DNA from 3 places in the Inquilinus sp. CA228 genome. Region 1 is predicted to be linked to each of the others. Evidence: predicted binding sites of a transcription regulator. Region 1 holds the regulator's gene; each other region holds the start of a gene.
The links. The regulator PhoB, encoded in region 1, activates phosphate uptake and scavenging genes when phosphate is short. The targets are predictions, from matches to a motif close to TNTCATAAAACTGTCA.
Positions count from the first base shown of each region.

Region 2: the regulator PhoB is predicted to act here: its motif matches at 829-844, upstream of ACTOWL_RS10755 (PhoX family protein).
Region 3: the regulator PhoB is predicted to act here: its motif matches at 1,404-1,419, upstream of ACTOWL_RS19330 (RNA degradosome polyphosphate kinase).

Region 1 covers NZ_JBQJIK010000088.1:28,060-30,322, reverse strand. Annotated here, with positions in the region: gene ACTOWL_RS32060 (class I SAM-dependent methyltransferase) at 1-487, opposite strand, end outside; gene phoB (phosphate regulon transcriptional regulator PhoB) at 547-1,254, opposite strand; gene phoU (phosphate signaling complex protein PhoU) at 1,251-1,982, opposite strand; gene pstB (phosphate ABC transporter ATP-binding protein PstB) at 2,029-2,263, opposite strand, start outside.
Region 2 covers NZ_JBQJIK010000017.1:92,227-94,489, reverse strand. Annotated here, with positions in the region: gene ACTOWL_RS10755 (PhoX family protein) at 1-747, opposite strand, end outside; gene ACTOWL_RS10750 (hypothetical protein) at 889-2,263, opposite strand, start outside.
Region 3 covers NZ_JBQJIK010000037.1:41,096-43,358, reverse strand. Annotated here, with positions in the region: gene ACTOWL_RS19330 (RNA degradosome polyphosphate kinase) at 1-1,372, opposite strand, end outside; gene ppk2 (polyphosphate kinase 2) at 1,569-2,263, opposite strand, start outside.

The DNA.
Region 1 (2,263 bases):
GCCCCAGCTTGCGCCGCGGCAGCGGCGACAGGATCTGGTTGGTCAGCTGCAGGAAGCGCCCCGACCGCCCCATGCGGGCAAAGGCGGCGTCGATGATCTGCCGCTGCAGATCGAGCGGGAACCAGATTATCGGCAGGCTGGACGCCACCATCGACAGCCGGCGGATCCCCGCCGCGTCCAGCATCGGGCCGATCTCGGCCACGTCGCCCTCCAGCACCGTGACGCCGGGGAAGCGCCGGCGCAGCACGGTGCAGAATTCGGGCATCTTCTCGACCACCACCAGCTTCTGCGGCGGCAGCCCGGTTGCCAGCAACCCTTCGGTGAGGCTGCCGGTGCCGGCACCGAGCTCGAGCACCGGGTCGCTGCAGCGGGGGTCGATGTGCCGGGCGAAGGCGCGGGCCACGGCGGGGCCGGACGGCGCCCAGGCCGCGACCTTCAGCGGCGAGCGGAACCACAACCGGACATACAGCCAGGAATCCTTGCTCATTCGACACCTCCGTGCCGTTCGTCGGGACAACCGTCTGTCTTTGCAGAGAGTTCCCGGGCTCAGGCCTGCGCCTGGACGTCCAGCGAGTAGCCGGCGGAGCGAACGGTGCGGATCAGGTCGATCTCGCTGTCGTCGTTCAGCGCCTTGCGCAGGCGGCGGATATGGACGTCGACGGTGCGCGGCTCGACATAGACGTCGTGGCCCCAGACGATGTCGAGCAACTGCTCGCGGCTGAACACCCGGCCGGGATGCTGCATGAAGTGGCGCAGCAGGCGGAACTCGGTCGGGCCGAGATGGACGTCGCGGTTGCCGCGGCGGACGCGGTGGCCGCCGAGATCCATGCTGAGATCGGCGTAGCTGAGGATGTCGCCGGCGCTGGACGGCGAGGTGCGGCGCAGCACCGCCTTGATCCGGGCCATCAGCTCCGGCGTCGAGAACGGCTTGGCGACGTAGTCGTCGGCGCCGGAATCGAGGCCGCGGACGCGGTCCCCCTCCTCGCCCCGCGCGGTCAGCATGATCACCGGGATGTCGCGGGTCTTGGCGCCGCGGCGCAGCTGGCGGCAGACCTCGATGCCGGAGAGATGCGGCAGCATCCAGTCGAGCAGCACCAGGTCCGGCCGCTGCTCGCTGGCCAGCAGCAGCGCCTCTTCGCCGTCATAGGCGGCGAGGACGCGGAAGCCTTCGCGCTCGAGGTTGTAGGTCAGGAGGGTGACGAGGTCGACTTCGTCCTCGACCACCAGAACCAGCGGCTGGATGCCGGCCCTCATGCGTTCTCCTCCGGCTTGGCCTCGGGGGTGACGACGGTGAAGGAACTGGCGTCGCCCTTCGGCCGCACATCCGTCACCGGCTTGCCTGTGAGCAGGAAGTGGATCAGCTCGGCGATGTTGGTGGCGTGGTCGCCGATCCGCTCGATGTTCTTGGCGATGAACAGGAGATGGGTGCAGGGGGTGATGTTGCGCGGATCCTCCATCATGTAGGTGAGGGTCTCGCGGAACATGCTGGTGTAGAGGTCGTCGACCGATTCATCCTGGCGCCAGGCCGACAGCGCCTTCTCCAGGTCGCGCTCGGTGTAGGCGTCGAGCACGTCCTTGATGATCTGCTGCACCATCCGGCCCATGCGCGGCAGCGCCATCACCGGCCGGACCATCGGCACCTGGGCCAGGGCCAGGGACCGCTTGGCGATGTTGGCGGAGTAGTCGCCGATCCGCTCCAGGTCCGAGGCGATGCGGAGCGCCGAGACCACCTCGCGCAGATCGACCGCCATCGGCTGGCGCAGCGCCAGAGACCGGATCGCCACGGAGTCGATGGACGCCTCATAGGCGTCCATCTGCTCGTCGCTGCGCATCACCCGGCCGGCGAGGTCGGCGTCGCGGCGGACCACGGCCTGGATCGCCAACTCGAGCTGGCTTTCGGCCAGGCCACCCATCTGCACGATGGTGCGGCGCAGCGTCTCCAGTTCCTGGTCGAAGGATTTGACGATGTGCTCGCTGGACATGAACGGCGGTTCCGGTTGTTGGTGGGCGGGTCGGTCGGGGCCGAGGTCAGCCGAAGCGGCCGGTGATGTAGCCCTGGGTCCGCTCGTCCCGCGGGTTGGTGAAGATCTCTTCGGTGGCGCCGACCTCGACCAGGTCGCCGAGATGGAAGAAGGCGGTGCGCTGGCTGACGCGGGCCGCCTGCTGCATGTTGTGGGTGACGATCGCTATGGTGTATTCGCGCCGCAGCTCGTCGATCAGCTCCTCGATATGCGCGGTCGCGATCGGGTCCAGGGCCGAGCAG
Region 2 (2,263 bases), on a different contig from region 1:
CTTGCTGCCGCTCGGGTCGGCCTTGGTCTTCAGCCGGTCGTGGCCGGCGGCCGGGCCGGTGACCAGGAACTCGGTCGACAGCGCGGTAATGCGGCGGCCATAGGTGCTGTCGGGCACCACGGCCCATTTGCCGTCGGCGCCACGCTTGATCTCGATCACCGACTGGCCGTGCGCGGCCATCTCGATGTCGACCTGCTCCTTGGTCACCTGCGACAGCTCGAACTCGCCCTTCGCGTCGGCGAGGCCGGGGAACATGATCGCGGCGTCGGTGTATTCGTGGTTCACCACCAGCAGGCCGTGGTCGCTCGCAGTGGAGCCCAGCGGCAGCGGCACGTAGCCGATGTAGTCGTTGTTGTAGCCGAACTGCTTCTCCTGCGCGTCGGCGGTCTGCTTCTGCACGTCGAAGGCCGGCGCGCCCTTGACCACCGGGTCGCCCCAGCGGATCAGGATGTCGGCGTCGTAGCCCTCGGCCACATGATGCTTGGCGTCGACGCCGGCCTCGAGCTCCTCGAAGACGTAGCGCGAGGCCGCGGCGGCCTGCGCCTGCGCCGGGCGGCTGGACAGGAACGCGGCCGGGCCCGCCACCGCGCTGATCGCCGAGACGGCCAGGGCGCCGCGCAGCATGCCGCGCCGGCCGAAGCGGGCGTTGACGATGTCGCCCATGGTCGGATTGTCGGAGAGGTTGCTGCTGCGGTCGTCCTGCTGCTCGTAGCGCTGAACGCGCGACAGGGTGGAATCGTGGTCCATCTCGGTCCCCTCTGGGCTGGCTGCCGTGGCGGCGGGCTTAGAATCCGGGGCGGACCTTACCGATCCGTAATGTTCGAATTGTTTCAGGTTGATGACGGTTCGATGAACGTCGGCGAGGCGGTGCGATGCGGCGGCTCCGGCCTATTCCTGGACGGCGCAGGTCGGGCCGACCCGCATGATCAGCGGCTGGCTGGCGAGCCCGGCGGTGCCGCTGGCCGTAGCCAGGGCGAAGCGGCAGGTGTGGGCTGTCGAGTTCAGCGTCGCGGTGACGCTGACCCGGGCGCCGACGGGCGGGTCGAGCACGATATGGGTGCTGGCGACCGCCGGGGCGTCGTAGCCGGTCACCACGCCACTGACCATGGTGTGGGACGCGACGTAGTATTGCCGGCCCTCGCGCAACACCGAGGTCAGGATGACCGAGCCGGTGCGGATGGCGGAGGCCGTCGGCGCGATGCTGCTGCCGGCATCGGCGTCGAGCAGGTGGATCGCGCCCGGGTCCGGCCCGGGCACCGTCACCGCCCATTCGCCCGCCGGGAAGCGGCCGTCGATGCAGGTTCCCTGCTCGTCGCAGAAATCATCCACCGGCACGGCGCCCGCCGCGGTCGTGGCGGCGCCGGACAGCCGCCGCACCAGCAGCGCCGACCCGCCGACCACCACGCGCGCCCGGTCGCCGCCGGGGCCCTGGACGAAGGTCCCGGGCGAGCGGAAGCGCAGCAGCAGCGGATTCGGCGTCTGGTTCCACGCCGGGTTGGTGCGGACCAGGTCGCGCACCACCACCGAGGCGCCGGTCGCGCCGGGCAGCAGCACCAGGTCGCGCCGCGTCCCCCACACGATCTCGGACGCATTGCCCTGGAAGCGGAACTGGCCGGTATAGGTGCATTGCGTCGCCGAGACGCCGGAGGACACCGCCGACCGGGCGAACAGGAAGCGGGTCGACAGCGATAGCGGCAGCAGGTCGGGCGGGTTCTCCTCGCCCCAGCTGCCCTGGCTCGGCCGGTAGTCGGCGGCGAAATGGGGCTGGCTCATGGTCGGCGCGTTGCCGGTCAGGGTCGATTGCGACCCGTAGGGCGACGGGTCGACCACCAGCGCATCGGCGCCGCGCGACAGCACGATGTTGCCGGCGTTGAGCTGCTGATGCGCGCTGATCAGGCCGCGGCACTGGCTGACCATCCAGGCGGCGCCGGGGCCGAAGCCGCTGCGGGCGTAGAAATTGCCGGCGCCGGCGGCCAGCCAGCCCGGCGGCAGGGCGGCGCGGTCGATCGGTTGGGCCGTCACCGTCTCGGCCGCTGCCAGCGCCTGGAACAGCAGGGTGAAATCGCCATTGGCCGGCGGCGCCGGCAGGGCCAGCCGGGCGAGCTCGGCCTTGGCCTGGGCCTTGTCCAGCGCGGCGGCCGGGCCGGCCAGCACGGCGTAGAGGGGCAGGGGATTGGCCGCCAGCGTCGGCTCCGGGTCGTCGGTGTCGCCGCCGACGAACATCCGGTCGTTCGGAGTCAGCCCGTAGACGTAGCGGTAGAGC
Region 3 (2,263 bases), on a different contig from region 1:
TCTTGGCGTGGGTCTTCAGATGGATGATCCCGTAGACCACCTGGGCGCCGGCCCGCTCCAGGTCGCGGGCCCAGCGGATGTTGGCCTCCTCGTCGAAGCGGGCCTTCAGCTCGACCATCGCGGTGACCGACTTGCCGGCCTCCGCCGCCTCGACCAGGGCCTGGACGATCGGCGAGTCCTTCGAGGTGCGGTACAGGGTCTGCTTGATCGCCACGACGTCGGGGTCGCGCGCCGCCTGGCGCAGGAACTGGACGACGATGTCGAAGCTCTCATAGGGGTGGTGGACGACGATGTCCTTGGCCCGGATCGCGGCGAAGCTGTCGCCACCGAAATCGCGCACCCGCTCCGGGAACCGGGCGTTGTAGGGCGAGAACAGCAGCTCCGGCCGTTCGTCGACGATCAGCTTCCTAGTGTCGCTGAGGCCGAGCAGCCGATCCTGGGCGTAGACATCCTCATCCTTCACCTTCAGCTTCTCGCAGACGAAGCGGCGCAGCGAGTCCGGCACGTCGGCGGAGACCGAGAGGCGGATGACGATGCCCTTGCGCCGGCGCTTTAGCGCGCTCTCGAAGGTCTTGACCAGATCCTCGGCTTCCTCGTCGATCTCCATCTCGCTGTCGCGGATCACCCGGAACACGCCGCTGGCGTGCAGCGTGTAGCCGGGGAAGAGGCGATCGAGGAACAGCTTGACCACGTCCTCGAGCAGCACGAAGCGGATCGGCGCCCCGGGCAGGCGGGTGAAGCGGTCGAGCTGCGGCGGCAGCGGCACGATCGCGTCCATCTCGTCCTGCGTCTCCTCCCCGGCATTGACCAGGGTCAGGGCCAGGCAGAGGCCGAGATTGGGGATGAAGGGGAAGGGATGGGCCGGGTCGATGGCGAGCGGCGTCAGCACCGGGAACATCTCGTTGAGGAACCGCTCCTCGAGCCAGGCCTTCTCCGGCTTGGTCAGCTCGTTCGGACCGGCCACGGCGATGCCGGCGGCCCGCAGCTCCTCGCTCAGGACGCGCCAGCAATGCTGCTGGTCGCGCATCAGCTCCTGCACCCGGGTGGCGATCTCGCCCAGTTGCTGCGCCGGGCTGAGCCCGTCCTGGCTCGGCGAGGCGACGCCGAGCGCAACCTGCGCCTTCAGCCCGGCGACGCGGACCATGTAGAACTCGTCCAGGTTGGAGGCCGAGATCGACAGGAAGCGCAGCCGCTCCAGCAGCGGGGAGCGGGTGTTGTAGGCCTCCTCCAGGACGCGCTGGTTGAAGGCCAGCCAGGACAGCTCGCGATTGATGAAACGGTCGGGCGAATCTGCCGGGATCGACGGCAGGACGGGTGCGCGGACAGCCTCCGGCGCCTCGGTGAGGACGGCCTCGGCGGTGCTCTGCAACATGCTCACGGGTCGTCTCCGAACCTTCATCGATCGCAACAAAACTGTAATATCAAGCCCTTGTCGGGCTCGATTTCACCGCACTATACACAAGCCCGAATGGGAAGCGCCATGTCGAGGCGATGAAATCGCCGCCCTGCGCCGGACGCGTGCGCGGAAGGGTCCCCAGGCGCGGGGTCGCCGCGCCCGGCTCCTTCCCTCAGTAGCGCTGGGGCACGTAGAGCTCGGCCGGCAGCGTGCGGCGCTCGTAGTTCGGGTCGAACACCCGTTCCGGCAGATTGATCTCCTCATGCGGCACCTCCTCGTAGGGGACCGCCGAGAGCAGGTGCGAGATGCAGTTCAGGCGCGCCCGCTTCTTGTCATTGCCTTCCACGATGTGCCAGGGCGCCTCGGGAATGCTGGTGCGCTCGAACATGGCCTCCTTGGCCTTGGTGTACTGCTCCCAGCGCACGCGGGACTGCAGGTCCATGGGCGAGAGCTTCCACTGCTTGATAGGGTCGTGGATGCGCATGAGGAAGCGCAGCTGCTGCTCCTCGTCGGTGATGGAGAACCAGTACTTGACGAGGATGATGCCGGAGCGCAGCAGCATGCGCTCGAACTCCGGCACGTCGCGGAAGAAGTCCTCCACCTGGCCTTCGCCGGCGAAGCCCATGACGCGCTCGACGCCGGCGCGGTTGTACCAGCTGCGGTCGAACAGCACGATCTCGCCGGCTGCCGGCAGATGCGGCACGTAGCGCTGGAAGTACCACTGGGTCTTCTCGCGGTCGGAGGGTGCGGGCAGCGCCACCACCCGGCAGGTGCGCGGATTCACGCGCTGGGTGATGCGCTTGATGGCGCCGCCCTTGCCGGCGCTGTCGCGGCCCTCGAACAGGACCACCATCTTGAGGCCCTTGT